DNA from 4 places in the Rhizobium atlanticum genome. Region 2 is predicted to be linked to each of the others. Evidence: predicted binding sites of a transcription regulator. Region 2 holds the regulator's gene; each other region holds the start of a gene.
The links. Region 2 encodes LexA, which represses DNA repair genes until DNA is damaged. Its sites were predicted from a motif close to TGTTCNNNNTGTGTTCNG; they were not measured.
Positions count from the first base shown of each region.

Region 1 (7,539 bases), on a different contig from region 2:
GGCGCCGAACCTGCCGTTCCGTGTAACCTCGCGCGGCCATGCGCGAGACGAATTCGCTATGCTTCTTTTCTGTTTCCGAATCCTTCTTCGATCCGAAGGAAATCACCGGCAAGAGATCTTCGACCTGCGAGAACATACGCTTCTCGATGACTTCCCGGATTTTCTCGTAGCTCGTCCATGACGGATTTTTTCCGCCATTCGCTGCCCGCGATCTCAGTGAGAACTTGACGATTTCGTTGCGGAAATCCTTCGGATTAGCGATTCCCGCCGGCTTTTCGATCTTCGTCAGCTCCTGATTGAGGAGCTCGCGGTCGAGAAGCTGACCAGTATCGGGATCCTTGAAGTCCACATCTTCGATCCAGGCATCGGCATAATCTACGTAGCGGTCGAACAGATTCTGTCCGTAGTCCGCATAAGATTCAAGATAGGCCTTCTGTATCTCGTTGCCAATGAACTCTGCGTAGCGTGGCGCAAGATCGGCCTTGATGAACTCCAGATAACGCTTCTCGACATCATCGGGAAACTGCTCGCGACGGATCGCCTGTTCCAGCACATACATCAGATGGACGGGATCAGCGCCAATGTCAGTCGTGTCGTGATTGAAGGTGGAGGCGAGCACTTTGAAGGCGAAGCGGGTCGATATTCCGTCCATGCCTTCGTCGATACCGGCAGCATCCCGGTATTCCTGGACGCTGCGGGCACGCGGATCGCTTTCTTTCAGGCTCTCCCCGTCATAGGTGCGCATCTTAGAGAAGAAGGTCGAATTCTCGTGCTTGCGCAGACGCGAAAGAACGGAGAAACGCGCCAGCATTTCGAGCGTTGCCGGGGCGCATGGTGCGTCCACCAGTTCCGATCCCTCGATCAGCTTTTCGTAGATCCTCTGTTCTTCTGTCACCCGCAGGCAATAGGGCACTTTGATCACGCAGATACGGTCGATGAAGGCCTCATTGTTCTTGTTGGCCTTGAAAGTCTGCCACTCCGCCTCATTCGAATGAGCAAGGACGATTCCGGAGAAAGGTATGGCGCCGATATTCTCTGAGCCGATATAGTTGCCCTCCTGCGTTGCCGTCAGCAACGGATGCAGCATCTTGATCGGCGCCTTGAACATCTCCACGAATTCGAGCACGCCTTGATTGGCGCGGTTCAGCCCGCCCGAATAGCTGTAGGCATCCGGATCGTTCTGAGAGTAGGTTTCCAGCTTGCGGATATCTACCTTGCCGACCAACGAGGAGATGTCCTGGTTGTTTTCATCGCCTGGCTCGGTCTTGGCAATTGCGATCTGGCGCAATCGCGAGGGTTGTATCCTGACGACGCGGAATCGGGAGATATCGCCTCCGAAATCGTCGAGCCGTTTCAGGCACCACGGGCTCATCAATCCGTTCAGCCGCCGCTGCGGGATTCCGTATTGCTCCTGCAGGAGCGGGCCCATCGTCTCCGGATCGAAGAGATTAAGCGGGCTTTCGAACACGGGGCTGATCTCTTCGCCCGCCTTCAGCACATAGATCGGATGCACTTCCATCAACTGCTTCAGCCGCTCAGCCAAGGACGACTTGCCGCCCCCGACCGGACCGAGCAGATAAAGAATCTGCTTGCGCTCCTCGAGCCCCTGCGCTGCATGCCGAAAGAAGGAGACGATGCGTTCGATTGTCTCTTCCATGCCGTGAAAACCGGCAAAGGCCGGATAAACCCGGATCGTCCTGTTCATGAAGATCCTGCCGAGGCGCGCGTCCTTGGCGGTGTCCACCATCTGTGGTTCGCCTATGGCAGCGAGCAGACGCTCGGTGGCGTTGGCATAGGCGATCGGATCGGTCTTGCAGAGATCAAGATATTCCGAGACCGACATGTCGCTTTCGCGACGCGCTTCATAACTGCGGGTAAACGCATCGAATACGGATTCACTCAGCATGGGACCTCCATTAAGGTTATGCCGCAGGCTCTAAGCCGTATAACCATCGAGATGGCCACGGCGTTCCTAAGAATCAATAGTTTCGTAGGTATATTCCACGCTGACCGGCCGTTTGTGGCAATGCACAAAATTGTGCATGCACCGGTATTTTTTTACTCTACGAAACTGTTTCTTATTGTAGTTGAGAAAAGGGGCGTCGCGATATCAGCACATTTAGCGACGTGACATGAAGGTCAAAAAGGTGTGCAATAGCGCCCGTGATTCGAGCCGTGGAAAATCGGCGATTTCCCGCCGGCAAGAGCAAGCCGCCTCTGATTGCGGGGCAGTGAGCGCGCCCCCGCAGGATGAAACCGGGCGAAGTAACCCCCGCCCGGTTTATTGCGATCGCGCGCCTCCCGGCTCTCAGCCGTTGAACGCTTTCTCCAGCGCAGCCACATCGATCTTGACCATCCCGAGCATGACTTCGGTGACACGCCTTGCCCGCTCGCGATCTTCGTCGGCGATCATCTCCGAGAGAGCGCGCGGCACGATCTGCCAGGACAGGCCCCAGCGGTCCTTCAGCCAGCCGCATGCCTCCGGCGTGCCGCCATTGGCGAGGAAGCCATCCCATATCCGGTCGATCTCCGCCTGGCTATCGAGAAGAACCGCGATCGAGAACGAGTGGTTGAAGCTATCGAGCGGGCCGGCCTTCATCGCCAGGAAAGCTTGGTCGCCGAGCGTGAATTCGATCAGCTCGACGCTGCCGGGAGGCCCACTCGGCGTTTCCGCCGGAAGTATGGTGGTGCGGCCGATCCTGGAATCCGGAATGATCGACACGTAGAATTCGACGGCTTCGCGTGCCTGCTCGGCGAACCAGAGATTTGCAATGACCTTCGGCATAGACAGCCTCCTTGTCGGCGAGTATCCCGGACTTCTGTCCGTGCTTCGAGGACGTCTGGTCGGCGCCGGTTCCGACAGGCTGGATCGGAATTTTTCGCCCGCTCACCCGCGGCAGCCTCGCCACCCGCACCCAGGCAATAGTGGTGGTTCGGGAATGAAAGCAGAACATCTTTTCTGGTCTTTCCTTCCCGAATCACTACATTACGCGCCATGAGCAATAGTTTCGACGATATTCCCTTCTTCGACGAAGAGCCCGGCGAAGTGGCGCGCAAGCCGCACCCGTCCGTCGCTGCAGCCGGAAGACCCGCCGCTGGCGGCCGCATCGCCGCCCGCGCCATGGCGGCGCGCGACGGCGGCAAGCGGCCGGATTATCTCGCTGGACTGAACCCGGAACAGACTGAAGCCGTCGAAACGCTGGAAGGTCCTGTCCTCGTGCTCGCCGGCGCCGGCACCGGAAAGACACGTGTGCTGACGACCCGCATCGCGCACATCCTCAATACCGGCCGCGCCTTCCCGTCGCAGATCCTCGCCGTCACCTTTACCAACAAGGCCGCGCGCGAGATGAAGGAGCGCATCGCCCTGCTCGTCGGCGGCGCCGTCGAAGGCATGCCCTGGCTCGGCACCTTCCATTCGATCGGCGTCAAGCTTCTGCGCCGCCATGCCGAGCTGGTTGGCCTCAGTTCCGATTTTACCATCCTCGACACCGATGACGTCGTCCGCCTGATCAAGCAGTTGATCCAGGCCGAAGGTCTCGACGACAAGCGCTGGCCGGCAAAGCAGTTCGCCGGCATGATCGACACCTGGAAGAACAAGGGCCTCGGACCGGCCGATATTCCCGAAGGCGATGCCCGCGCCTTCGCCAATGGCCGCGGCCGCGATCTCTATTTCGCCTATCAGGCGCGCTTGTCGACGCTGAACGCCTGCGATTTCGGCGACCTGCTGATGCATCCGATCGCGATCTTCCGCAAGAATCCGGATCTCCTAAAGGAATATCACGGCCGCTTCCGCTATATCCTCGTCGACGAATATCAGGATACCAACACCGCCCAATATATGTGGCTGAGGCTGCTGGCCCAGCGCAGCAGGGGCGAGCCACAGAATGTCTGCTGCGTCGGTGACGACGACCAGTCGATCTATGGCTGGCGCGGTGCGGAGGTCGACAATATTCTTCGCTTCGAGAAGGATTTCCCAGGCGCCAAGGTGATCAAGCTCGAGCGCAACTACCGATCGACCGAACATATCCTCGGTGCCGCCGCCCATCTGATCGCCCATAATGAAGGGCGTCTGGGCAAGACGCTGTTCACCGATCGCACCGATCCCGATGACGTCAGGGTGCAGGTTCACGCCTCCTGGGACTCCGAGGAGGAAGCCCGCGCCATTGGCGAGGAGATCGAGCAACTCCAGCGCAGCAAGCATCTGCTGAACGACATGGCGATCCTGGTGCGCGCCTCCTTCCAGATGCGCGAATTCGAAGATCGCTTCGTCACCCTTGGCCTCAACTACCGAGTCATTGGCGGCCCGCGCTTCTATGAGCGCCTCGAAATCCGCGATGCCATGGCCTATTTCCGGCTCGTCGCACAACCGGCCGACGACCTCGCCTTCGAGCGCATCATCAACACGCCGAAGCGTGGCCTCGGCGATACGACGGTGCGTGCGCTGCATGATTATGCCCGCGCCCGCGACATCCCGATGCTGGCGGCAGCGGCCGACATCATCGAAACGGACGAGCTGAAGCCAAAGGCGCGCAAAGCCCTCTTCGACGTGATTCAATCCTTCCGCCGATGGCAGGAGCTGCTTGAAAACACACCGCATACCGAACTTGCCGAGCAGATCCTCGAAGAGTCCGGCTATACCGACATGTGGAAGAACGACAAGAGCGCCGAAGCCCCGGGCCGTCTCGAAAACCTCAAGGAACTGATCCGCTCGATGGAAAGCTTCGAGTCGATGCGCGGCTTCCTCGAGCACGTTTCCCTCGTGATGGATGCCGAGACCAACGAGAACCTCGACGCCGTCTCGATCATGACGCTGCACTCGGCCAAAGGCCTGGAATTCGACACCGTCTTCCTGCCCGGCTGGGAGGAAGGCCTTTTTCCGCACCAGCGCTCGCTCGATGAAAGCGGCCGCGCCGGCCTGGAGGAGGAACGCCGTCTCGCCTATGTCGGCATCACCCGCGCCAAACGCCGCTGCCACATCTGGTTCGTCTCCAACCGCCGCATCCACGGTCTCTGGCAATCGACCCTGCCCTCGCGTTTCCTCGACGAACTGCCGGAGACCCATGTCGAGGTCGCCGAGATGGAACAGAGCTACGGCGCTTACGGCCGCGGCGGCTACGGCCAGTCCCGCTTCGACAAGGCCGAACCTTTCGCCAACTCCTATTCGACCCCCGGCTGGAAACGCGCGCAGGCCAACAGGACCGACGCCACGCGCGATAATTGGGGCACCCGCTCCGGCCACGCCGTCGAACGCATCGGTTACGGCGAAAGCGGCCCGAAGGGGCGCATGATCGACGGCGAACTGGTGGCGAAGTCCACGTCCTCGGAGCCGTCGCGCTTCACCCTCGGCGACCGCGTCTTCCACCTGAAATTCGGCAACGGCAACATCACTGGCATCGAAGGCAACAAGCTGACGATCGATTTCGATCGCGCCGGCCAGAAACGGGTGCTGGACGGGTTCGTCGAGCGCGTGTGATTTGCGGTGATACCGCGTGGGAACCCTTACCCGAACATCCGCATACTGCTGAGTCCGAGAATATCGTTCAGCAGGGCGATCCCCATTCCGACGGCGACGATCGACAGCCCGATCAGGAACAGTCGCCGAGCCCGGTCATATTTTGCGGCGAGCAGGGAGTCGCGCGCGAGCAGATCGGCAAATACCTTCACCTGAATGGCGATACCGACGGTCAGGAACGACATCGGTAGCAGATCGACGCGGCTCCAGTCATTGGGATTGGACACCCAGAGACTGATGAAATTGAGGGAGAAACCAAGAATGATCCCGGTCGCAGTCAGCGAGCCATTGCGGAAGGTGGCATCGATCTTTTCATCTGCTTGAGGCTCGGACATGGCTTCAATCTCGATTTGCTGATGAGCCAAGAAGGCAGAAATCGCGGCGGCGGGCAAGCTCGAGCGGACGTCGCCGTCGAAGACGGTGCTGCAGCACCTCAGCCGGTAAACCGATGAAGGCTGACATCGGGAAAATCAGGCTCTGCCGGGGAGATCCCGCAGCGTAAAACCTTCTGCTCCCGCCATTTCGAGAGGAGAGTCAGCGCGACCAATATCCACGGTTGCATTAGCGTGTGCTTTTTCGACCAGCCACTACCGGAGGTACTAGAATTAACACTTGCGCACCCGCGCTGGGAAATCCACTAGTGGTGTGTTCGGTGCATTTGGCATTTGCATTGCAATAACGCGAAGGGATTGGCCTTGATGAAAGCGCTGCTGCTCGTCGATATCCAAAACGGCTTCTGTCCCGGCGGCAATCTGCCGGTGCCGGACGGCGACAAGGTGGTTCCCGTCGCAAACCGGCTGATCGACAGCGGCAAATATGATTTGATCGTCGCCTCGCAGGACTGGCATCCGCCCGGCCACGGCAGTTTCGCCTCTGCCCATCCGGGCGCCGCTCCCTTCGAGATGGGCGAATTGTCCGGCAAGCCACAGATGATGTGGCCCGACCACTGTATCCAGGGTACGCTCGACGCCGAACTGCATCCGCACCTGAGATCCGAAGAGATCGACCTGATCCAGCAGAAGGGCGAGGATCCCAGGATCGACAGCTATTCGGCATTCCGCGACAATGACCGGGATGCTTCGACCGGTCTTTCCAATTTTCTCCAGGAACAAGGTGTCACCGATCTCGACGTTTGCGGGCTGGCGACCGATTACTGTGTCAAGTTCTCGGCGCTCGACGCGCTCGAGATGATGCCTGGTGTGCGCGTGCGCTTCATCGAGGATGCAAGTCGCGGCATTACCCCCGAAGGTGTTGCCGCCGCTATCGACGAGATGCGGGCGCATGGCATCGCTGTGATTAAAAGCGCAGATGCCTTGCGCCAATGAGCTTGCGATCGCCGACTATTTCAACAAATAGGCGTCGAATGTCTCATCGCTGCCGGCAACGGGGCGGAAGCGCTTGACGAGGGTCGTCTCGCTCCGGAATGCGGAAATGTCCTCTGGCGTCAGGGACAGCAGCCAATTGTAACTTTCGCGCAATGAGACCGGCGCGGCAATTCGGTCAAGCCGCTGTGAGAGAAGAATGACGACGGGGGCATGCTCGCTTTGCTGCAACTGCCGCGCCGTCTGCTGAATGTCGGCAAGGCTGAGAGAAAGCCGCGCATTGCGGGTATAATGCACAATGGCACCGAACCGTTCCTCTCTTGGAAGATAGGTGCGATTGGAAACGTAATAGGACAAGGCTTCAACGAGATAGTCGGGATCCGCCATGATGATCGCATCCTTGAGATCAGGACGAGATTGAATGAACGAGCCGAGATCCTGGGCTCGGCTGAGCGGCATATCGCTGAAAAGGAATTGATGGACCCTCTCGATGCCGGAAGCGACCTGCAGCGCGAGCAATATCATCAAGCACAGATGCCCGATCTTCACGACGACGGCAGCTTCGGTGCCGGCAACATCGACGGGGCCGAGCCGAGGGGGCTGGGTCAAAGCGGTGATTGCGATCATGAAGACCAGCCACAGCGCCTGATGCCTGTAGCTACCTGGATAAACGAGCGTAAAAAGCAGGGAAAGCCCGAGGAGAAC
Region 1 covers NZ_JAQJCJ010000001.1:296,020-303,558, reverse strand. The annotation lists gene PH551_RS01435 (PrkA family serine protein kinase) at 1-1,906, opposite strand, end outside; gene PH551_RS01430 (VOC family protein) at 2,309-2,785, opposite strand; gene PH551_RS01425 (ATP-dependent helicase) at 2,996-5,473, shown strand; gene PH551_RS01420 (hypothetical protein) at 5,500-5,847, opposite strand; gene pncA (bifunctional nicotinamidase/pyrazinamidase) at 6,211-6,837, shown strand; gene PH551_RS01410 (hypothetical protein) at 6,853-7,539, opposite strand, start outside.
Region 1: a site for LexA is predicted at 2,936-2,953, ahead of PH551_RS01425 (ATP-dependent helicase). Genes of this name have one in related genera too.

Region 2 (7,539 bases):
GCCGGCTGCCAAGGCTGTTTGCCCTGATCCGTCGCACCACGGCTGAGATCGTCGCTGCAAAGCCGGATATCCTTGTCATTATCGACAGTCCCGATTTCACCCATCGCGTCGCCAAGCGCGTGCGCACCGCGTTGCCCGATCTGCCTGTTGTCAATTATGTCTGTCCGAGCGTCTGGGCCTGGAAGGAATATCGCGCCACGCGCATGCTCGGCTATGTCGATCACGTGCTTGCCGTCCTGCCCTTTGAACCGGCAGCCATGCAGCGCCTCAATGGGCCGGCGACGACATATGTCGGGCATCGTCTGGTCGCCGACCCAGCGCTGCTGGAGACACGTCGCCTGCGCGTGGGAAGGAAGCCAGGCAAGGGCCCGATCCTGCTTCTTCCCGGCTCGCGCTCCTCCGAGATCCAGAAGCTTCTGCCTTATTTCGAGGTCGCCACGAATGAAATCGTCGCCCGTAATGGGCAGACACGCTTCATTCTGCCGACCGTAATGCACAGGCAAGCGCTCGTCCGCGAAATGACGGCGGGATGGGCGGTAAAGCCGGAGATCGTCGTCGGCGCGCAAGCAAAATGGAAAGCCTTTGCCGAGGCCGATGCAGCCATGGCGGCGTCTGGAACCGTCATACTCGAACTCGCACTTGCCGACGTTCCCGTCGTCTCCGCCTATAAGGTCGACTGGATCATGCGCATGCTGACATCGGGCATCAAGACCTGGACCGGCGCGCTGCCGAATCTGATCGCCGATTACCCGGTCGTGCCGGAATATCTGAACGATGTCGTCCGCGGCGCAAGCCTTGCACGCTGGATGGAAAGGCTGTCGGCCGATACCTATCAGCTGAAGGCCATGAAGGAAGGCTACGAGCTCATCTGGCAGCGCATGCAGACGGAAAAGCCGCCAGGTGAACAGGCCGCCGAAATCCTTCTCGACGTTTTGGAAAAGAAAAAACCCGGCCATTCCTGACCGGGTTTCTTTTTGAGCTCTGAAGCGATCAGCGCTTCGAAACCGGGATGTAGTCGCGCTTGGGTTCGCCGACATAGAGCTGGCGCGGACGGCCGATGCGCTGTTCTGGATCCTCGATCATCTCGTTCCACTGCGCGATCCAACCGACGGTGCGGGCAAGGGCGAAGAGCACTGTGAACATGGTGGTGGGGAAGCCCAGCGCCTTCAGCGTGATGCCGGAGTAGAAGTCGATGTTTGGATAGAGCTTCTTCTCGATGAAATATTCGTCGGTGAGCGCGATGCGCTCCAGCTCCATCGCCACTTCCAGCAACGGATCGTCCTTGATACCGAGTTCGCCGAGCACTTCATGCGTCGTCTTCTGCATGATCTTGGCACGCGGATCGTAGTTCTTGTAGACGCGGTGACCGAAGCCCATCAGGCGGAACGGATCGTTTTTGTCCTTGGCGCGGGCGATATATTCCGGAATGTGGTCGACCGTGCCGATTTCCGTCAGCATGTTGAGCGCTGCTTCGTTGGCGCCGCCGTGCGCGGGGCCCCATAGGCAGGCGATGCCGGCGGCGATGCAGGCGAACGGGTTGGCGCCCGATGAACCGGCGAGACGGACGGTCGAGGTCGAGGCGTTCTGTTCGTGATCGGCATGCAGGATGAAGATGCGGTCCATCGCGCGGGCAAGCACCGGATTGACCACATATTCCTCGCAGGGGACGGCAAAGCACATGCGCAGGAAGTTCGACGCATAGTCGAGGTCGTTCTTCGGGTAAACGAAGGGCTGACCGATATGGTATTTATATGCCATGGCGGCAAGCGTTGGCATCTTGGCGATCATGCGCAGGCTGGCGACCATGCGCTGGTGCGGATCGGTGATGTCTGTGGAGTCGTGATAGAAGGCCGACAGTGCGCCGACGCAGCCGCACATGACGGCCATCGGATGTGCATCGCGGCGGAAGCCGGTGAAGAAGCGGCTCATCTGCTCATGCACCATCGTGTGGTGCGTGACGCGATAGTCGAAGTCCTTCTTCTGCGCGGCCGTCGGCAGTTCGCCGTAGAGCAGGAGGTAGCAGACCTCGAGGAAGTCGCCGTGCTCGGCCAGCTGCTCGATCGGATAGCCGCGGTGCAGCAGCACACCTTCGTCACCGTCGATATAGGTGATTTTCGATTCACAGGATGCGGTCGAGGTGAAGCCCGGATCGTAAGTGAAGGAAGCGGTGTTCTTGTAGAGGGCACCGATGTCGATGACGCTCGGGCCGATCGTGCCGCTTTTAACGGCGAGGTCAACCGATTTGTCACCGATTTTTATTGTAGCGCTTTGATCCGTCATGCTGTCCTCCGAAATGTCGGTGGCGCCACAAAAGCGCCATAGGGGTTAAGCGTCCTTTCCGATAGCTATATGATCGTGACGCTAATGCCAAGTTACCGTGACGGCATTTTGTGCATTGCGGCATCACCTTTTAGGCACCGCAGCGATGAGCCGCACGCATAGCGGAAGCCGATGATTCGACTGGCCTTTTGCCGCTTACGATTTTCCCTCGTATTTCAATCGATTATCCTTGCCGGATTTGCTTGAAGGTTGCATTGTTAGCGCCTGGCGGGTGATCTTGGGCGGGGCATGCAGGAAACGACCACAGCCGAATTGCGGCCGCAAGCGGGCGTCGGCCTTGCCGATCCGCCAGATTTTCCTGCGCCTGCGGTGGTGACTCAATCGGTAAGGACACAGTCGCAGACCCCATTGCATCGTCGGCTGCTCGCCACCGCCGGGCAATCGCTGCGTGCCGGGGCCCGCATGCTGGGCGAAGAGGCCGATCATGGCCGCCTGCTGCTGTTCTCGCCGGTCTTCCTCGGAGCCGGCTCGGCATTCTGGTTTCTTGCGGCATCGGATGTTCCCCTCGTTGCATCGCTGCTCTGCCTGCTGGTGTCGGCGGCCGCGGTTTTCCTCACCGATCCCAGCCGACCGGCCTTGCGCGCAAGTTTCATGGCGCTGGCACTTTTCGCCGGCGGCATGCTCTCAGCTCAGTTCGAGAGCTGGCGGGCTTCGACGGTGATCCTCGATTCATCCGTGACGACGACGGTGACTGGCCGCGTCGAACGGCGGGAAGGCGACGGGCGCGGGCGCTGGCGCTACATTCTTGCCGTCGCCGGCACCGAGGCGCCGGAGCTGAAACGGCCGCCGAGACGCATCACCGCGATCGTCCGGGGCGCCGATGCGCCTTCCGAGATCGGCGACATCATTACCGGCAAGGCACGTCTGACGCCGCCGGCGGGCCCCGCACTTCCCGCGCTCAACGACTTCTCCTTCGGTGCCTATTCGACGGCATCGGCGCCAACGGTTTCTTCTATGGTGCGCCGGAGAAACTCGACTTGGAGGCAGGCCCGCAGGCGGTCAGGTCGACGGCGGACGCCCTGCTCGAATGGCTCTACCAACTGCGCAGCAGCATCGGCGACCGCATAAGATCGATCCTGCCCGGTGATACCGGCGCCTTTGCCGCTGCCCTGGTGACGGATGAACGGCGCGCCATATCGCACGCGACGACGGAGGCGCTGCGCCAGTCCGGCCTTGCCCATATCGTCGCGATCTCTGGCCTCAACATGGCGCTGTCGGCTGGCATCTTCTTCGTCGGCTTTCGGATGCTGCTCAGCCTCTTTCCCGGCGTCGCCCAAGCCTATCCGACAAAGAAGATCGCCGCTGCCGGCGCGCTCATCGCCGTCACCGCCTATTACCTGATCTCCGGTTTCGGGGTTTCGGCCGAGCGCGCCTTTATCATGATGGCCATCATGCTGATTGCCGTCTTCTTCGACCGGCCGTCGATCAGCCTGCGCAATGTCGTTCTCTCCGCGCTCATCATCATCGCCATTTCACCTTCGGAAGTATTGGGACCGAGCTTTCAAATGTCCTTTGCCGCCACATTGGCCTTGGTATCGGGCTATCAGTTGTGGAAGGACAGGCGTGTCCGCGAAAACGCTTTTCTGAAACTGCCGATCATCAGGCCGGTGGTTGCCGTCGCCGGTTTCTTCGGCGGCGTCTTCCTGACCTCGCTGATCGGCGGCTTTTCCACCGCATTGTTTTCGATTGAGCATTTTCATCGCCTGAAGGCTTACGGCCTGCCGGCAAACCTTGCGACGATGCCGATTATCTCCTTCATCGTCATGCCGGCCGGATTGTTGGCGATGTTGCTCATGCCTTTCGGTTTGGACGCTCCGCTCTGGAAGGTCGTCGGATTCGGCCTCGATCTGGTGATTGCGGTTGCCAAGACGGTGTCCGGCTGGGGCGGTGATATCGGCATCGGCCGCTTGCCCGGCTGGTATTTCGCAGTGGCGGTGGCAGGCTTTCTGCTGCTGACGCTGCTGCGCACTCGGCTGCGCCACGTCGGCACATCGATCATCGCCATCTCGACGCTCATCGTGCTGCTTCTGCCGGTTCCCCGGCCGCCGGATCTGGTGATTTCGGAGGATGGCAGTCTGGTTGCGGTCGTCGCGGCTGAGGCAATAGCTTCCAACCGTGAAAACCCGCCGGATTTCATATTCGACCAGTGGCAGAGAGCGCTGGTGCTGCCGACACATGATCCGCCGAAGATGCTGGATGGTCCGGCCATTCCGCCGGAAGGAGAAGACCGCCGTGTCAGGCTTTCCCGCGATCAGCAGAACGAAGCGAGTGCAGCGATGCGGGCAGCCGCCGCAGGCGGTGAAGCAAACCGTTTTTCCTGCGTCAAGAAGGCTTGGTGCACATCAAGACTTGGCAATGGCAATATCGTCACCGTCACCGTCATCGACAATGCCGCCTATCTCGGCCCGGCCTGCGATACGGCCGATATCGTCGTGACCTCGGTCCGTCTGCGTTTCAACAGCTGCCGTTCAGGCGGCACGCTTTTCACCGGCGAGACGCTGCGCAGGACCGGTTCGCTCGAATTGCGCTTCGCCGATGCCGGCCTGGAGGTCACCACCGCCTTCGATGCTTTGTCGCGACCATGGATGCGCCATCGCGCCTATGATTGGCGCAATGATCGTTTTACCGATTCCAGCCCATCCGGCGTCAGTGATAGCGACGGATGAGGCCGACGAGCTTGCCCTGCACCTTGACGCGGTCGGGCCCGAAGATGCGGGTCTCATAAGCCGGGTTGGCGGCCTCGAGCGCGATCGAGGCGCCCTTGCGGCGAAAACGCTTCAGCGTTGCTTCCTCGTCATCGACGAGGGCAACGACGATATCGCCGGGACTGGCGGTACTGCCGTTGCGAATGATCACGGTGTCGCCGTCGAAGATGCCGGCGTCGATCATCGAATCGCCTTTGACCTCCAGCGCATAGTGCTCACCGGAGCCGAGCATATCTGCAGGAACGACGATATCGTGGGTGTTGTTCTGGATCGCCGAGATCGGAACGCCGGCGGCGATACGTCCCATGACCGGCACGGAGACGGAGTTGCCATTGTCGGCGACCGGCTTTGGCGCAGCGGGGGCGGCGACCGGCTGGGGCTTGCCGAGGCTGCCCTCGATGACGCTCGGCGAAAAGCCGCGACGCTGAAGACTGGGGTTATAGGCCTCCGGAAGCTTGATCACCTCGATCGCCCGGGCGCGGTTCGGTAGGCGGCGAATGAAGCCGCGTTCCTCAAGCGCCGTGATCAGGCGGTGAATGCCGGATTTCGAGGCGAGATCCAGGGCATCCTTCATTTCGTCGAAAGAGGGAGGAACGCCGGATTCCTTCATGCGCTCATGAATGAAAAGGAGAAGCTCCTGTTGTTTGCGCGTGAGCATCGACGTCAGACCCCGTGATTGAAACAAATCCAGAACGGACACTATATGTTCCATATGTGTTCCGCAAGTAGCTAAATTTCCGTAAAAGTTCACGTCAACTCGCGGAGATTTTTATTTTCATTTGCTGGATTGGCGCACATGTCTTGCATTGAGGGAGGTGCTGTCGCACATCTCTTGCCGGTTTCAGGAGGGATATTCATGAACGCGCATTCCGCCAGGTCGCACCCGCTGGATCATGTCGTGCTGCCCGTGGTCAATATCGATCTGGCGCGTGAGAGGCTCGGCAAGCTCGGTTTCACCGTCGCCGCCGATGCGCGCCATCCCTTCGGAACGGAGAATGCCTGCGTCTTTTTCGCCGACAAGACCTATCTGGAGCCGCTTGGCGTGGCGAGTGTCGACGAGAGCGAAGCAGCGGCCCGCCAGGGCAACGTCTTCATCGCCCGCAATCGCGCCTTCCGTTTCCGCTGCGGCGAGGAGGGACTTTCTGCGCTGGCCTTCCTCAGCGAGGATGCCGACCTCGATCATAAGCGCTTCGTCAGCAACGGCGCGAGCGCCGGTGAGATGTTGCAGTTCAGCCGGCCGATGCGGATGCGGGACGGTTCGGAGAGCGTCGGCAGCTTTAAGCTGGCCTTTGCAGCTGATTTGCGCGCCCCCGATTTCTTTCTCTTTACTTGCCAGCGCATCACTTCGTTCCCTACAGATCGCGCCGCGCTGGAGACGCACGCCAATGGCGTGATCGGCATTGCCGAGATCGCACTTTGTGCACCGGACCCGGCGGCATTCGCCGCCTTCGTCGGGCTCGCGATTGGGCAGGCGGCGGTGGAGAAAACCGGTTTCGGCATGAATATCGCGGCATCGAATGCAAAGATCAGCTTGATGACGCCGGAAGGGCTGGAGGCCTATTTCGAGACCGCTGTCTCATCAGCCGATCGCGGCCTGCGGGGGCGGGCAATCCTCTTCAACGTCATCGATCTTGCCGTGACAGAAGCGCATTTGGGTGCTAACGGGATCACATTCACACGCAAGAACAATCGCATTCTGGTGAAGCCCACGCCCGGGCAGGGTGCGCTCTTCGCCTTCGAGGAAACACGATGAGCACCGACACGAATTCCGAAGTCAGGATCGGCGAAGGCGAAGGCCAGGTCGCTTTTTCCAATACTGGCCGCTTGTCGCTGATCGCCGGTCCATGCCAGATGGAGAGCCGGGATCACGCCTTCATGGTCGCCGGCACGCTGAAGGAGCTTTGCGGCAAGCTCGGCATTGGCCTCGTCTACAAGAGCTCCTTCGACAAGGCGAACCGTACCTCGCTCTCGGCTGAACGCGGCATCGGCCTGGAAAAGGGCATGGAGGTCTTTGCCGACCTCAAGAAGGAATTCGGCGTTCCCGTCATAACCGACGTCCATACGGCCGAGCAATGCGCCGAGGTGGCCAAGGTGGTTGATGTCCTGCAGATCCCGGCCTTCCTCTGCCGTCAGACCGACCTTCTGATCGCCGCCGCTAGGACCGGCCGCGCCGTCAATGTCAAGAAGGGCCAGTTCCTCGCCCCTTGGGATATGAAGAACGTTCTGAAGAAGCTCAACGCCAGCGGCAATCCGAATGTGCTCTTGTGCGAGCGCGGTGCCTCCTTCGGTTACAATACGCTGGTTTCCGACATGCGTTCGCTGCCGATCATGGCGGCGATGGGGGCTCCCGTCATTTTTGACGCCACCCATTCCGTGGCGCAGCCGGGCGGGCAGGGCGATTCCTCCGGCGGCCAGCGCGAGTTCGTGGAAACGCTGGCGCGCGCGGCAGTGGCGACGGGAATTGCCGGCGTCTTCGTCGAAACCCATCAGGATC
Region 2 covers NZ_JAQJCJ010000009.1:7,826-15,364, reverse strand. The annotation lists gene lpxB (lipid-A-disaccharide synthase) at 1-962, shown strand, start outside; gene gltA (citrate synthase) at 991-2,280, opposite strand; gene PH551_RS14440 (hypothetical protein) at 2,476-2,766, opposite strand; partial or broken gene PH551_RS14435 (ComEC/Rec2 family competence protein) at 2,743-5,006, shown strand; gene lexA (transcriptional repressor LexA) at 4,987-5,703, opposite strand; gene PH551_RS14425 (VOC family protein) at 5,902-6,798, shown strand; gene kdsA (3-deoxy-8-phosphooctulonate synthase) at 6,795-7,539, shown strand, end outside.

Region 3 (7,539 bases), on a different contig from region 2:
CGTGCTCGCCTGCGAGGATACGCGTGTCACCCGCGTTCTGCTCGACCGCTACGGCATCCAGAACCGCCCCTTCGCGTATCATGAGCACAATGCCGACGAAGCCGGCCCGCGGCTCATCCAGGCGCTCGAAGCCGGGCGCTCGGTGGCGCTCGTCTCCGATGCCGGCACGCCGCTCGTCTCCGATCCCGGCTACCGGCTGGCCCGGCAGGCGATTGCCGCCGGTTACCGCGTCATTCCCATTCCAGGCGCCTCGGCGCCGCTCGCCGCCCTTGTTGGTTCCGGCCTGCCGAACGACGCCTTTCTCTTTGCCGGCTTTCTGCCGGCCAAGGACAAGGCCCGCCGCGATCGTCTCGGTGAATTTGCCGCAGCTCCGGCGACGCTGATCTTTTTTGAATCGCCCCATCGCATCGCTGCCACGCTTCTTGCCGCCGCCGATGTGCTCGGCCCGGGCCGGCCGGCCTGCGTCTGCCGTGAGTTGACCAAGACCTATGAAGAATTCCGCCGCGGCACGCTGGCCGAACTCGCCGCCCATTACCAGCAGGTGGAAAACGTCAGGGGCGAGATCGTCCTCGTCGTCGGTCCGCCGCAGCCAGCCGAAACATCCGAGGCCGATGTCGAAGCCGTGCTCGCCGACCTCTCGATGTCGATGCCGACGGCAAAGGCTGCGGCCGAGGCCGCCCGTCTCACCGGCCTGCCGCGCAAGGTGCTCTACCAGCGCCTGCTGGAGATGAAGGGCGGCAATGGGCAATAAGGAGCTTACCGCCATCAAACGGAAGGCGCTGCGCCGCGGCCGCATGTCGGAATATGTCGCCGCCGCCTTCCTGATGCTGAAGGGGTACCGCATCCTGGCGCTGCGCCACCGCACCAGGCTCGGCGAGATCGATATCGTCGCCCGCAAGGGCGATCTCGCCGTCTTCGTCGAGGTCAAGGCCCGCCATGGCGAGGCTGCGGCGATCGACGCCGTCTCTGTCGCCGCCCAGAAGCGGATCCGGGCGGCAAGCGATCTCTGGCTCGCCCGCCAGGCGGATCAGGCCCGCCTTTCCCAGCGCTACGATATCGTCGCGGTCATGCCCGGCCGGCTGCCACGGCACTTTCCCGACGCCTTCTGAGCGCTTTCAGCCCGGTCGAGTTTCCTGATTGTTAAAATTTTAGTCCCGGGCTGAACGAGCTCCTTACCTCTCTCTGCTACCCACGATCGCGGTAGGGATTAAGAATTGGGGGTTGTTGCGTGGCCTGGAAGATGATGTTTGCAAGCGCGGTCGCCATGGCGGCGCGCTCGGTGCCTTATATCGCGCTGAAGCCGGCCGGAAAATCCTTCGTCGCGCATGCGAGCGACCACCTGCCGCTGAAATCGACGCCGATCAATCCCGACTGGATCATCAGCGGCAATCCTGAAGCCCGCACCGCCGAACATTCGCGCGGACATGACGAGGCGTCGCTGACGGCGATCTGGGACTGCACGGCGGGCGAATTCCGCTGGTATTTCGGCTGGGACGAGACCGTGATGATCCTCGAAGGCGAGGTCCATATCACCGCCGAGGATGGCACGGAACGGACCCTGCGCACCGGCGACGTCGCCTTTTTCGCCGGTGGAACCTGGGCGAGCTGGCGGGTCGACACCTACGTCCGCAAGGTCGCCTTCCTGCGCAAGCCTTTCCCGAAGCCTTTGGCGATCGCCTACCGTCTGCGCAACATGCTGCGCAACGGCGGTAGCCAGGGCATTGCCGCCTGAAAGTTGCGAACGCCCGAAGCCCTTGATGACCGTTGCGTTTAATGCCGGGCCGACCTACATCTGTCCGGCATTCAGCGAGGGACGGAAATGGCCAAGATCACCAATGTAGCGGTCCAGATGGATCATGTCGCCGGCATCAATATTGCAGGTGACTCCACCTTCGCCATGAGCCTGGAAGCGCAGGCGCGCGGCTACAGGCTCTTCCATTACACCCCCGAGCGCCTGAGCTTCCGCGACGGCAAGCTCTTTGCGAGCGTCGAGCCGATGGTGCTGCGCGACGTCAAGGGCGATCACTTCGAGCTTGGCGCGCCCGAGCGCGTCGATCTCTCGACCATGGACGTAGTGCTGCTGCGCCAGGATCCGCCCTTCGACATGGCCTATATCACCTCGACGCATCTCCTCGAGCGCATCCACCCGAAGACGCTCGTCGTCAACGATCCGGCCTGGGTGCGCAATTCGCCGGAGAAGATCTTCGTCACCGAATTCTCCGACCTGATGCCGAAGACGCTGATCACCAAGGATCCGGCCGAAATCCGCCGCTTCCGCGATGAGATGGGCGACATCATCCTGAAGCCGCTCTACGGAAATGGCGGCGCCGGCGTCTTCCATTCCACCCGCGACGACCGCAATCTCTCCTCGCTCTTGGAAATGTTCGGCCAGCTTTTCCGCGAGCCTTTCATCGCCCAGCAATATCTGCCCGACGTGCGCAAGGGCGACAAGCGCATCATCCTCGTCGACGGCGAGTTCGCCGGCGCGATCAACCGCGTGCCGGCCGAACATGACAGCCGCTCCAACATGCATGTCGGCGGCCGCGCCGAGGCGACCGAACTGACGGCGCGCGAGCAGGAAATCTGCGCCCGCATCGGCCCGGCGCTGAGGGAGCGCGGCTTCCTGCTCGTCGGCATCGACGTCATCGGCGATTACATGACCGAGATCAACGTCACCTCGCCGACAGGCATCCGCGAGGTCAGGAAGTTTGGCGGCGCCGATATAGCAAGCTTGCTCTGGGACGCGATCGAGCGCAAGCGCGGCTGAGGCTGCGATCGGGTACAACCGCGCCCGCCACTGATTATCTGCCTGCGTTCTTTTATTGTTCTTGTTTTAGTCCTGCTTCCGTGCCAGATTGCAACCGCTGGCTTTCACGGCCAAAGGGGCGGTCTCTAAGAGTTTGCGGGACAAGGGTGGGCATATGGTCGCGCGTGTCAGTACGGTAGCATTCCAGGGCATCGAAGGCGTTCCGGTCGAGGTTCAGGTCATGATCGCGCCCGGCAAGGTCGGCATGCAGATCGTCGGCCTGCCCGACAAGGCGGTGGCCGAAAGCCGCGAGCGCGTGCAGGCCGCCCTTCATGCCTCCGGCCTGGCGCTGCCGGGCAAACGGGTGACCGTCAACCTGGCGCCAGCCGATCTGCCGAAGGAAGGCTCGCATTTTGATCTGCCGATCGCACTCGCGCTAATGGCCGCCCTCGGCGCCATTCCCGCCGATGCGCTGTCGGATTTTGTCGTCGTCGGCGAACTCAACCTCGACGGAACAATCGCCGCGATCGCTGGCGCGCTGCCGGCCGCGATCGGCGCCAATGCGCTCGGCAAGGGGCTGATCTGCCCGGCCGAAAGCGGCGCGGAAGCCGCCTGGGCCGGCGCCGAGGTCGATATTCTCGCACCGCGCAGCCTGATTGCCCTTGCCAACCATTTCCGCGGCACGCAGGTACTGTCCAGGCCGGAACCGTCGATCCGCGCCAATGCCGCGAACCTGCCTGACCTTGCCGAGATCAAGGGTCAGGAAAGCGCTAAACGCGCGCTCGAGGTGGCCGCTGCCGGCGGCCACAATCTCCTGATGGTCGGGCCTCCCGGCTCCGGCAAGTCGATGCTGGCGTCGCGCCTGCCGTCGATCCTGCCGCCGCTTTCGCCGGCCGAACTGCTTGAAGTGTCGATGGTTCATTCGATCGCCGGCCAGCTCACCGGCGGCAAGCTGTCCGACCGCCGGCCCTTCCGTACCCCGCATCATTCCGCCACCATGGCCGCCCTTGTCGGCGGCGGGCTGCGCGCCCGTCCGGGCGAAGCATCGCTTGCCCATCACGGCGTGCTTTTCCTCGACGAGTTTCCCGAGTTCACGCCGCAGGCGCTCGATGCGCTGCGCCAGCCGCTCGAAGGCGGCGAATGCATCATCGCCCGCGCCAATCACCGCGTCTCCTATCCGGCGAAATTCCAGCTAATTGCGGCGATGAACCCCTGCCGGTGCGGCATGGCCGGTGAGCCCGGTCACACCTGCGCCCGTGGTCCGCGCTGCATGAGCGATTACCAAGCTCGCATCTCCGGGCCGCTGATGGACCGCATCGATATCCGCATCGACGTGCCCGCCGTCTCCGCCGCCGATCTGATCCGGCCGATGGCGGCCGAAGCAAGCGCCGACGTCGCCCGCCGCGTCGCCCGCGCCCGCGAAATCCAGCAGGAGCGCTTCGAAAGCGCCGGCGCCAGGGATATCGGCACCAACGCCCGCTGCTCCACCGCGATGATCGAAAAGCTCGCCGAACCCGATGCCAGCGGCCTGCAGCTCCTGCGCGATGCCGCCGAAAAAATGAAATTCTCCGCCCGCGGCTACCACCGCGTCCTCAAGGTTGCCCGCACATTGGCCGATCTCGATGACAAACCGACCGTCGGGCGTCTGCATCTCGCCGAAGCGATTTCTTACCGCATCGCTGGTGAGAGGTTGACGGCGGCGGCGTGAGGTAGAAGCGAATAGGGAGTGGCGAATAGCGAATAGCTAGCTAATTGCTTGCCTCACGCCAATCCGTCCCACATCCTATTCGCTATTCGCTATTCGCTATTCGCTATTCGCTATTCGCTATTCGCTATTCGCTATTCGCTATTCAGCTCCCCAACCCCTCAAACAGCGCCGTCGAGAGATACCGCTCCGCAAAAGACGGAATGATGATGACGATGTTTTTGCCGGCATTTTCCGGCCGGCTGCCGACCTTGATCGCGGCCGTCAGCGCCGCGCCTGAGGAGATGCCGACCGGCACGCCTTCGAGCCGGGCGATGAGGCGGGCCTGTTCGAAGGCCTCGTCGTTGGTGACGGTGACGACCTCGTCATAGATGCCGGTATCGAGGATCTTCGGCGCGAAGCCTGCGCCGATGCCCTGGATCTTGTGCGGGCCGGGATTGCCGCCTGAGAGCACCGGCGAATCGGCGGGCTCGACGGCAATGATCTGGATCTCCGGCTTATGGCTTTTCAGCACCTGGCCGACGCCGGTGATCGTGCCGCCGGTGCCGATGCCCGAGACGACGATGTCGACCTTGCCCTCGGTATCGTTCCAGATTTCCTCGGCCGTCGTCTTGCGGTGGATCTCGGGGTTGGCCGGGTTTTCGAACTGCTGCGGAATGATGGCGTCGGGAAGCGACGCTGCCAGCTCCTCCGCCTTAGCGATGGCGCCCTTCATGCCTTTCGCGCCTTCGGTCAGCACCAGCTCGGCGCCGAGCAGCGCCAGCATCTTGCGCCGTTCGACCGACATCGTTTCCGGCATGGTGAGGATCAGCCGATACCCCTTGGCGGCGGCGGCAAAGGCGAGTGCGATGCCTGTGTTGCCCGAGGTTGGCTCGATCAGCACCGTCTTGCCGGATGTGATCTTGCCCTGCGATTCCAGGCTTTCGACCATTGCCACACCGATGCGGTCCTTGACCGAGGCGATCGGATTGAAGAATTCGAGCTTGCCGATCAGGTTTGCCACCACGCCCTTTTCCCGCGCCAGCTTGTCGAAGCGCACCAGCGGCGTGTCGCCGATGGTCTCGGTGATCGAGGAATAAATGCGGCCGCGGCCGGGTTTGTGCGACATGGTGCTCTCCCTTTGGACTTCGGTCCCTGAAATCGAGGAGGAGAATAGGGTCAAAGACGGAATGAGACCAGAGCCCGTTCGTCCCGGGCTGGGGTGGCGGAGAGAAAATAAGCTTTGAAAACCGTTCCTTGACGGATGTTTATTTCACGCAGCCCGGGTGGCGATGAAGGCTGCCGTGCCCGCGAGAATGCCGGCCGCAACCCGGTTCAGCGCCTGCAGGGCGCGCGGCTGTTTCAACATGGTGCGGGCGCGCGAGGCAAGCAGCATATAGGGCACCAGCACGGTGATCAGCACCACGAAGGTGACGGCGAGCAGCAGCGCATAATCACGCAGGGTGATATTGCCGATATCGATCAGCGTCGGCGCCAGCGCGACATAAAACAGCATCGTCTTCGGATTGCCGAGCGTCACCAGCAGGCCAGAGAGGAAGGACAGGCCGACATTGCCGGATTTTTTCGCGGCAATATCCTGCGGCAGCAGCCCTGCCGTCCACAGTCTCCAGGCGATGTAGCCGAGATAAAGGGCGCCGGCGATCTTGATGATGAGGAAGACTTCGGTGAAAGTCTGCGCCACGAAAGCCAAGCCCAGAATGACCGCGGTGAGATAGGTCATATCGCCGAGCACCAGGCCGAGACCCATGAAGAAGGTCTCGCGGAAATTCGAGCCGAGCGCACGGGCGACGATGGCGGTGATGCCCGGGCCGGGGATGGCCGCGGCGATGAACAACGCTCCGGCATAGGTAAGCAAGGCGGCAAGGCTCATGTGTATCTCCTCTTCCCCTGCGTTTTATATCTGCAGGGCCTTGCCATCAATCCGCCGGCGCTGATGGATGCATCACCAGAAGGAATGCCTGCCGCCGCGTGCCTGCCGCTCCCTCAGCTCTGAAGCACCCTCGGCCGCAGCCATCTTGGGCTCCAGCCGAGATTCATGCCGGCGGCGGCCAGCAGGATGATTGCGGCGCCTGCGATCTGCATCGGCTGCAGCGCGTGGCCGAAGGCCAGCCGGTCGACGAGGATCGCGGCGATTGGATAGAGGAAGGACAGCGCCCCCGTCAGATGGGTCGGCAGCCGCTGGATCGCACCGTAGAGCAGTACATACATCAGCCCGGTATGGACGACGCCGATGGTCACCAGGATAGCCCAGCCGCCGGCATCGTCGGGCAGCTGCGAAAACTCCGTCATCGGCGCCAGCATCAGCATGCCGGTTGTGACCTGGATCAGCGCGATCAGATGCGGCGGCGTGCCTTTCAGCCATTTCGCGGCAAGAGCTGCCAGCGCGTAGAAGAAGGCCGCGCCGAGCGCCATCAGGATGCCGAGGCCGTAGCCATCCGTTCCTCCGCCGGCTTCAGGCTTTGCCTCGACGATCGCCGCCATGCCTGCAAAGGCGAGCGTCAGCCAGAACAGTTTCGCGGCGGTGATCTTCTCGCCGAGGAACAGCGCCCCGAGCACCAGCAGCATGAAGGGCTGGGTGTTGTAGACCGTCGTGGCGATCGAGATCGTCGCATGCGAATAGGAAGCGAAGAGCAGCAGCCAGTTGACGACGATGGCAATGCCGCCGATGACGGCGATGGCGAAGGCGCGCAGCGTGATGATGCCGGGCCGCAGCAGCCCGAGGCCGCCGCAGATGACGAGCAGGGTCAGTGCGCCGAACAGACAGCGCCAGAAAACCACACCGCTGACGGGCTGGCCCGACATGACGACGAACCAGCCGATCGTCCCCGAGATCAGCATCGCTGCCGTCATTTCCGCCGAACCTCGCTTGATGTCGCTGCCCATGATCGCCTCCGTTTATGATGGTATCAGGATATTGCGCGGTCCCGCCATTTTATATAAGAAGTGTAAGGATCATTGGCTATCGTGCCTAATAATAATAGGGAATGTGACTGATATGGCTAATGAGATGCAGCCGCTCGACGAAATCGATCAGGCCATTCTGGAGGCGCTGGCCGGCAATGCGCGGATCTCGCTGAAGGAGCTGGCG
Region 3 covers NZ_JAQJCJ010000002.1:320,873-328,411, reverse strand. The annotation lists gene rsmI (16S rRNA (cytidine(1402)-2'-O)-methyltransferase) at 1-751, shown strand, start outside; gene PH551_RS04025 (YraN family protein) at 741-1,109, shown strand; gene PH551_RS04020 (cupin domain-containing protein) at 1,229-1,732, shown strand; gene gshB (glutathione synthase) at 1,820-2,767, shown strand; gene PH551_RS04010 (YifB family Mg chelatase-like AAA ATPase) at 2,922-4,454, shown strand; gene cysK (cysteine synthase A) at 4,597-5,559, opposite strand; gene PH551_RS04000 (LysE family translocator) at 5,704-6,321, opposite strand; gene PH551_RS03995 (DMT family transporter) at 6,435-7,334, opposite strand; gene PH551_RS03990 (Lrp/AsnC family transcriptional regulator) at 7,447-7,539, shown strand, end outside.
Region 3: a site for LexA is predicted at 2,813-2,830, ahead of PH551_RS04010 (YifB family Mg chelatase-like AAA ATPase). Genes of this name have one in related genera too.

Region 4 (7,539 bases), on a different contig from region 2:
TCGGTACGCTTCAATCTCTGCGTCGGCCCGATTTTTCGGCCGGTTCAGAGATTGAAAGTATAACAGCGTCCCTTGCGCGTCTGAAAGCGCGGGCCTGTAGGTCAGGAAGGTTGCTCCTGTGCCGGCAAACGGATTAGAACCGTCGTCTCACTTATTTCTTGGATGTTTGCATGGCTTCAGCACCCCTCCATCTCGACACGCCCCTGGTTGGGACATCCCCCGGCTATAGCGCCAGCGGCAAACCGCTCTGGCTGAAGCTCGATGCGCTGCAGCCTTCCGGCAGCTTCAAGCTGCGCGGCGTCGGCCGGCTGTGCCAGCAGGAGGTGAAAGATGGTGCGCGCGAGATCTTCTGCGCCTCCGGCGGCAATGCCGGCATTGCCGCGGCCTATGCCGGCCGGGCGCTCGGCGTGCCGGTCACGATCGTCGTGCCGGAGACGACGGCGGCCGATGTTCGGCAGTCGATTGCCGCAATCGGCGCGAGTGTCCTCGTCCACGGAGGCGTTTTCGACGAAGCCAATGCCCACGCGGTCGAACTCGCCCGCAGCCGCAAGGCGACCTATGTGCACCCTTTTGACCATCCGCTTCTGTGGGATGGTCATGCCACGCTGATCGATGAGGTCGTTGCGAAGGGTGCGACATTCGATTGCGTCGTCACCAGCGTCGGCGGCGGCGGGCTGCTGGCCGGCATTGTCGAAGGGCTGAAGCGGAACGGCCTTTCCGGTGTCCCCGTCATCGCAGTTGAAACCGAAGGGGCGGCGTCACTTCACGCAAGCCTCAAGGCAAACGAGCGCGTTACCCTTCCCGCCATCACCTCGATTGCCACGTCGCTCGGTGCAAGGCAGGTGGCGCAGCATGTCTTCGATCTACCGAAGCAGCATCCGATCGAAAGCGTTGTCGTCAGCGACGCCGATGCCGTCGCCGCCTGCCTGAAATTTGCCGATGCGCATCGCATCCTCGTGGAGCCGGCCTGCGGTGCCGCCCTTGCCATTGCCGATGTGCATGCCGGGCTGCTTCAGCGCTTTGACAATCCGCTGATCGAAGTCTGCGGTGGCATCGGCGTGTCGCTCGAAAAGCTGAGGCTTTGGAAGGAGAAGTTTCTCTGAGCTGTGGCCTCTCGATTCCCTCTTCTCCCCTCGGGGAGCAGGTGCCCGTAGGGCGGATGAGGGGGCCGGCGGAACCGGCCTTTCCATAGCGCTCATGCCGGTTTCGGCCGTATTGGCCTATCTCGGCAATATCTAGAGGCAAGGCGCTGCCGTCAGACGTGGCAGATATGTTCTGACGGGAGGGGTGATGCCGTGTGGCCCCCTCATCCGCCTGCCGGCACCTTCTCCCCGCTGGGGAGAAGAGGAAATGCCGCGCCATCTCCGTTCCTCGCCCGCTCTCGGCATTGCGAGCCCTCTTGCCGCGAGCGGAGTCCGGGTCGAGACGAAGTAGCGAGTTTGTCAGCAAGCTAAGCCGCGCGAAAACCCGGCCTGATCGGCAGACAACCCGTCAGGGGTCAAGCCGCCCAGGGATGCGACGCGGCGTTCTTCTTTTCGAATTCGTCAATCGCCTTGCCCTTTTCCAGGGTCAGACCGATATCGTCGAGGCCGTTCAGCAGGCAATGGCGCTTGAACTCGTCGAGATCGAACTTGATGGAGCCGCCATCGGGTCCGGTGATCTCGAGGTTTTCGAGGTCGACTGTCAGGATGGCGTTGGAGCCGCGCGAGGCGTCGTCCATCAGCTTGTCGAGGTCTTCCTGGCTGACTTTGATCGGCAGGATGCCGTTCTTGAAGCAGTTGTTGTAGAAAATATCGGCAAAGCTGGTGGAGATCACGCAGCGAATGCCGAAATCGAGCAGTGCCCAGGGAGCGTGCTCGCGCGAGGAACCGCAGCCGAAATTGTCGCCGGCGACTAGGATCTTGGCATCGCGATAGGCCGGCTTGTTCAGCACGAAATCGGGATTTTCGGAGCCGTCTTCATTGTAGCGGGCTTCGGCGAAAAGGCCCTTGCCGAGACCGGTGCGCTTAATGGTCTTCAGATAGTCCTTCGGGATGATCATGTCGGTGTCGATGTTGACGACCGGCAGGGGCGCTGCAACGCCCGTGAGCTTCACGAATTTATCCATGACCTATGCTCCATTTCAGCAAAACGTACTTTCCTGAATGTGCATCTAGTCCAGTTTTTCGCCGAAATGAAGGAGAATCTTTCTAAAATGGCGGCCACGCGACGTTCGCGTGGCCTGGGGGCGGTGCGAGGCCTGTTACTTGGCAGGCGCGTTCAAGCCCCAGAGGACGCCGAACGGATCGCGAAGCTGGCCGTAGCGGTCACCCCAGAACATCAGTTCGACCGGCATGACGACTTCGGCGCCGGCGGCCACGGCACGATCCCACCAGAAATCGATATCATCGATAACAAGCTGGATGGCAAAACCTTCATGGCCTTTGAAGGGATGGCCGTATTCGGGATAGGCATCCGCCAGCATGAGGGAGCTGCCATTGATATAGAGATGAATATGCATCGTCCGGCCGCTTTCATCGACCGGCACCCTGTGGGCCTCTTCGGCGCCGAAGGCCTTCTTGTAGAATTCCGCGGCCTTCACCGCACCATCGACGGTCAGGTAGGGCAGCAGGCCATTCTTCACCGGCGGCAGCTTGGCCGGTTTGTCTTCCATCGTATCCATGCTCGTCCTCCATCGTTTTTGAGCGCCGGCTGAATGCCCGGCTGCTTCAAAGACGTATCATGGAAGCATGATCCGACAGTGGCGGCCAATATTTTTGAAAGCAGGACCTCAGAGATCGATGATCGTGCCGCGGCCGTCGTTCCAGACGCGCATCTCCGGCTTGCCGTTGTTTGCCTTGACGCGCACCGGAGCGGGCTTCATCTTCATCGAAAGCGCGCGCCCGACCATGAACACGGTCAGGATGCCGCCGACGGCAAGCGTCACCGAGAAGGTGAGAAGCAGCATGGCGACAAAGAAGGTGGCGCCGGCCAGCATGAAGAAGATGGAGCGAATGTTCTGCATGGGTTTGAAACCTTTCTACAGAAAGGAATGTGGTCCTTCCTTTTCCTCTCTGCAAGGCAAGCATGGCTTTTTGTTGTCTTGCCGGGCTTTGCGAAGCTTGGCACTAATGGCTGATGAAGCAAACCACACCTCTGCGTTCCTCAAGTCTGCGCCGCTCGGTGCTGAGCGTGCCGGCCATCAATCTGCGGGCGCTCGAAAAGAGCCGTTCCCTTGATTGTGATGCGGTTATTTTCGACCTGGAAGACTCCGTCGCGCCCGAGAGCAAGGGCCAGGCGCGGGAAAATCTGCATGCTTTTTTTGCCGGACCGCCGCTCGAGGGCAAGGAAAGGATCATTCGTATTAATTCTTTGTCATCCGGATTCGGGGCGGCGGATCTCGATCTGGTCAAGGCGCTTTTGCCCGACGCCGTTCTCCTGCCGAAAGTGGATGGACCCCAGGATGTCATCGATATTGGCGATCTGCTGGCCGATGCACAGGTGCCAGAGGAGCTGCGCATCTGGGCAATGATCGAAACGCCGCGCGGCGTGCTGAACGTCGGGGCGATCGCCGAAACCGGCCACATGCTCGGGGCGCGGCTCGATTGCCTCGTCGTCGGCCTCAATGACCTGCGCAAGGAAATCGGCGTCCTGCCGCAGCCGGGGCGAAGCTTTCTCGTGCCCTGGCTGATGCAGGTCATTCTCGCGGTCAAGGCTTATGGGCTTGATGCGCTCGACAGCGTTTTCAACGATTTCCGGGATGGCGAAGGTTTCGACGTCGAATGCGGGCAGGGTCGCGCTATGGGTTTTTCCGGCAAGATGCTGATCCATCCCGCGCAGATTGCGGCCGCCAACCGGCATTTCGGTCCGAGCGCGGAAGAGATTGCCGAAGCGCAGGCAATCATATCAGCCTTTGCCGATCCGGCCGCCCAAGGCCTCAACGTCATCAATGCGAACGGCCGGATGATTGAGCGGCTGCATCTTGTCCAGGCCGAAGCTCTGGTTCATAAAGCCCGCCTGATTTCTGCAAGAAAGCCCGCCTGATGAAACTCTACCGCTTCCTGACCGGTCCCGACGACGCTTCCTTCTGCCACAAGGTCACCGCCGCCCTCAACAAGGGCTGGTCTCTGGAGGGCTCGCCGACCTATGCCTTCAATGCCGCAACCGGCGCGATGCAATGCGGCCAGGCCGTCGTCAAGACTGTCGAAGGCAAGGATTACGATCCGGAGATGAAGCTCTCCGAGCAATAGCGCGTTCTGCCGAACGCACGGTTTCAGCGCTCGGCGGCTTCCTCGGCGCTGGCCTCGATCCGCTCCATATCCTCATCGCTCAGCCCGAAATGGTGGCCGATCTCGTGGATCAGGACGTGAGTGATGATATCGCCGAGCGTCTCGTCGTTCTCGGCCCAATAGTCGAGGATGGGGCGACGGTAGAGGCGAATGCGGTTCGGCATTTCGCCGGTTTCCACGGTGAAACGCTCCGAAATTCCCCTGCCTTCGAAAAGGCCGAGCAGGTCGAAAGGCGTTTCCAGCGCCATATCCTCGAAAACGTCGTCATCGGGGAAATCCTCGATCTCGATGGTGAGATTGGTCGTCAGCTGGCGGAATTCATCCGGTAGATGGCTGTAAGCCTCCATGGCCAGCGACTCGAAGGTGCTGATCGTCGGCGCATGGCGGTCCTGCCAATCATCGCTCTGGTCTACGCGGGCCATGAATATTCCTTCCTTTGCGGGCCCATATAGAACCTTTGTCGCCGATTTTCGAGTGCGGAATCAAAGGCAGGAATAAATTCATAAAAAATGATTGTTGACTCTTCTTCAGCTCTCTGGAATCCATAAGAACATAACAGGAACAAGACGGACGGAGTGAACGCCATGGCGCAGAACGCCCTGGCGCGCGAGCGGCTTTTTGCGCTCCGCGAAACCATCGCCAAGCTAGAAGGAAAGCCTGCGCCGGCGCTTGCGGCAGCGGAGCGGGAAGCCATGGCTTCGGAAAAGACCGGAGAGATTCAGGAACGGAACGACCTCGGGCTTCGCCTGCCAATTGGCGTGTCACCGCTCGACGAGGCAATGGAAGGCGGCCTGCCGCTCGACGCGATCATTGAATTTCGCGCTGCAAGTTCCCGCGATGCTGGGGCGGCAAGCGGCCTGGCTCTGGCTGTTGTGACGTGGATGCAGAAACAAGAGGAAGATGCCGGGAGGTTTCTGCCGCTGCTCTGGATCGGCGATGCGGTTGGCGTGCTGGAAGCAGGCCGGCCTTATGCCCCGGGGCTTAAGGATTTCGGATTGAAGCCGGAGCGATTTTTCCATGCCGCACCGCGCAAGCTGGAGGATGCGCTCTGGCTTGCGGAAGCTGCCGTTGAAAGCGCAGCCTTCTGTGCCGTCGTCATGGAGGTGCGTGGCAATCCTCTGCATTTCGGTCTGACCGAAAGCCGTCGGCTTAGCCTCAGGGCGCGTGCCGCCCGCCGTCCGCTTTTCCTCATCCGTCAAGCCGGCGCGGAGGAAGCGAGCAGTGCTGCTTTGCGCCTTCGGGTCGAGCCGGCGCCGTCGAATCTGCGGCCGTTACCGGACGGATCGAAGCTAGCCGGCAGTATCGGTAACCCGATTTTCCGTCTCACGCTGGAGAAGAGCCGACATCCGGCTCCATTCTCCTTCCTTCTGGAGTGGAGCCCCCATGAACGCGAATTTCTTGCCGTCGACAAACCAAGCTTCACTCGGTCTCCAGGCGAAAAATCAGCGCATTCTGGCGCTCAGCTTCCCGCATCTGGCCACAGATCGCATCGCACGCAAGCGCTGGGGGCTTTCCTGGCGTTCGAAAGGGCGTCCTGAAGAACCGCCGCTCGTCTGTTGCGGCAAGCTCAACAACGCCATGCGTTTGACGGCGCTGGACGAATTCGCCGAGAGGTTGGGATTGCGGAAGGATCAAGGCGTTGCCGAAGCGCGCGCCATGTATCCGGCGCTCGATGTCATGGAAGAAGATCCTGCGGCCGACCGCCGGCTTCTGGAAGCCATTGCCGACTGGTGCGACCGTTATACGCCGATGGTGGCGTTCGATGGCAGAGATGGGCTGCTTCTCGACATTACCGGCTGCGCTCACCTCTTCGGCGGGGAAAGAGCTCTTCTCAAGGATATTCTGTCGCGGCTCTTCCATATGGGGCTCGATGCACGAGGTGCGATCTCATCGACGCCGGGCCTTTCCTGGGCTGTCTCCCGTTTCGGAAACGGCGGCATCGTGGAAGACGAGGAGACGGAACATGTTTTGATGCCGCTGCCTGTCGCGGCCTTGCGCCTGGAAGAACAGATCGTCGAGGCTTTGAAAAAGCTCGGGCTCAAATATGTCGGCGATGTCATTCATGCGCCGCGGGCGCCGCTCACCCGCCGTTTTGGCCCGGCGCTGCTTCTGCGGCTCGACCAGGCGCTGGGCCGCGAGGAGGAGCCGATCTCGCCCCGGCGTCCCGTCGCCAGTCTTTCGTCCGAACGTCGTCTGATCGAGCCGATCGGAACGGAAGAACAGATCCTTGCCGTCACCGGGCAGATTGCCGTGTCGCTGAAGCCGTCGCTGGAAGCGCGCGGTGCCGGCGGGCGGGTGTTCGAGCTAGTGCTGTTTCGTGTCGACGGCAGGGTTTTCCGCATTTCCGTCGGTGCTTCGCGGCCGCTTCGCGAGCCGAAGCTCGTTGCAGGGTTATTTTCCGAACGGCTGCATGCGATTTATGACGATATCGATGCCGGCTATGGTTTCGAGATCCTGCGCCTGAATGTGCTGCGGCATGACCCGTTCAACGACACGCAGGGCGATTTTGAAGGTGACCGGCAGGATGAAATCTCTCTTTCAACCTTCGTCGACCGCGTTTCGGCCCGTCTTGGCCGGGATTGCCTGCAAAGTTTCCAACTTCGGGAGAGCCATGTGCCGGAGCGGGCCGTGATCACGGTACCGGCAATGGAGAGCCTACCGGCATTGCAGAAAGTGAAGCAGGACAGCGCGCTTCCTTTTCGTGAGGAGCGCCCTCTGCGGCTCTTTGCAAACCCGGAGCCTGTTGAGGTCGCATTTGCTGAAGTGCCGGACGGTCCGCCGCAGACTTTCCGCTGGCGGCGGACACAACATCAGGTGGCAAGAAGTGAAGGACCGGAACGGGTCGCCATGGAATGGTGGATCGATGGGGATGATGCGCAGACGCGCGATTATTTCAGAATAGAGGATGAGTCTGGACACCGCTTCTGGATCTATCGTCAGGGTCTTTATGGTGAAAAACCCGATCCACGCTGGTTCATGCATGGGGTCTTTGCATGAGGGCCGAGCCTGCATTCTTCGAAATCGGCACGAGAACGAACTTCTCGTTCCTCGAAGGTGCCTCCAGCCCGGAGGAGATGGTCGTGCAGGCCGCTCACCTCGGACTCGGCGGTCTCGGCATTGCGGACCGCAATTCGGTTGCCGGCGTCGTCAGGGCACATGCGCAGGCCGAGCAGCTTGAGGAGAGATATAAAAACAGAGATGCGATTATGGCTCAGGCAGCGAAGGAAGGGAAAAGAGAAGAGATTCTCGATCCTATCCGGATTCAGCCGGG
Region 4 covers NZ_JAQJCJ010000007.1:169,647-177,185, reverse strand. The annotation lists gene PH551_RS12715 (pyridoxal-phosphate dependent enzyme) at 171-1,103, shown strand; gene leuD (3-isopropylmalate dehydratase small subunit) at 1,499-2,107, opposite strand; gene PH551_RS12705 (VOC family protein) at 2,243-2,662, opposite strand; gene PH551_RS12700 (hypothetical protein) at 2,771-3,004, opposite strand; gene PH551_RS12695 (HpcH/HpaI aldolase/citrate lyase family protein) at 3,118-4,023, shown strand; gene PH551_RS12690 (DUF1737 domain-containing protein) at 4,023-4,229, shown strand; gene PH551_RS12685 (metallopeptidase family protein) at 4,253-4,690, opposite strand; gene PH551_RS12680 (ImuA family protein) at 4,853-5,806, shown strand; gene PH551_RS12675 (Y-family DNA polymerase) at 5,718-7,265, shown strand; gene PH551_RS12670 (error-prone DNA polymerase) at 7,262-7,539, shown strand, end outside.
Region 4: a site for LexA is predicted at 4,815-4,832, ahead of PH551_RS12680 (ImuA family protein). Genes of this name have one in related genera too.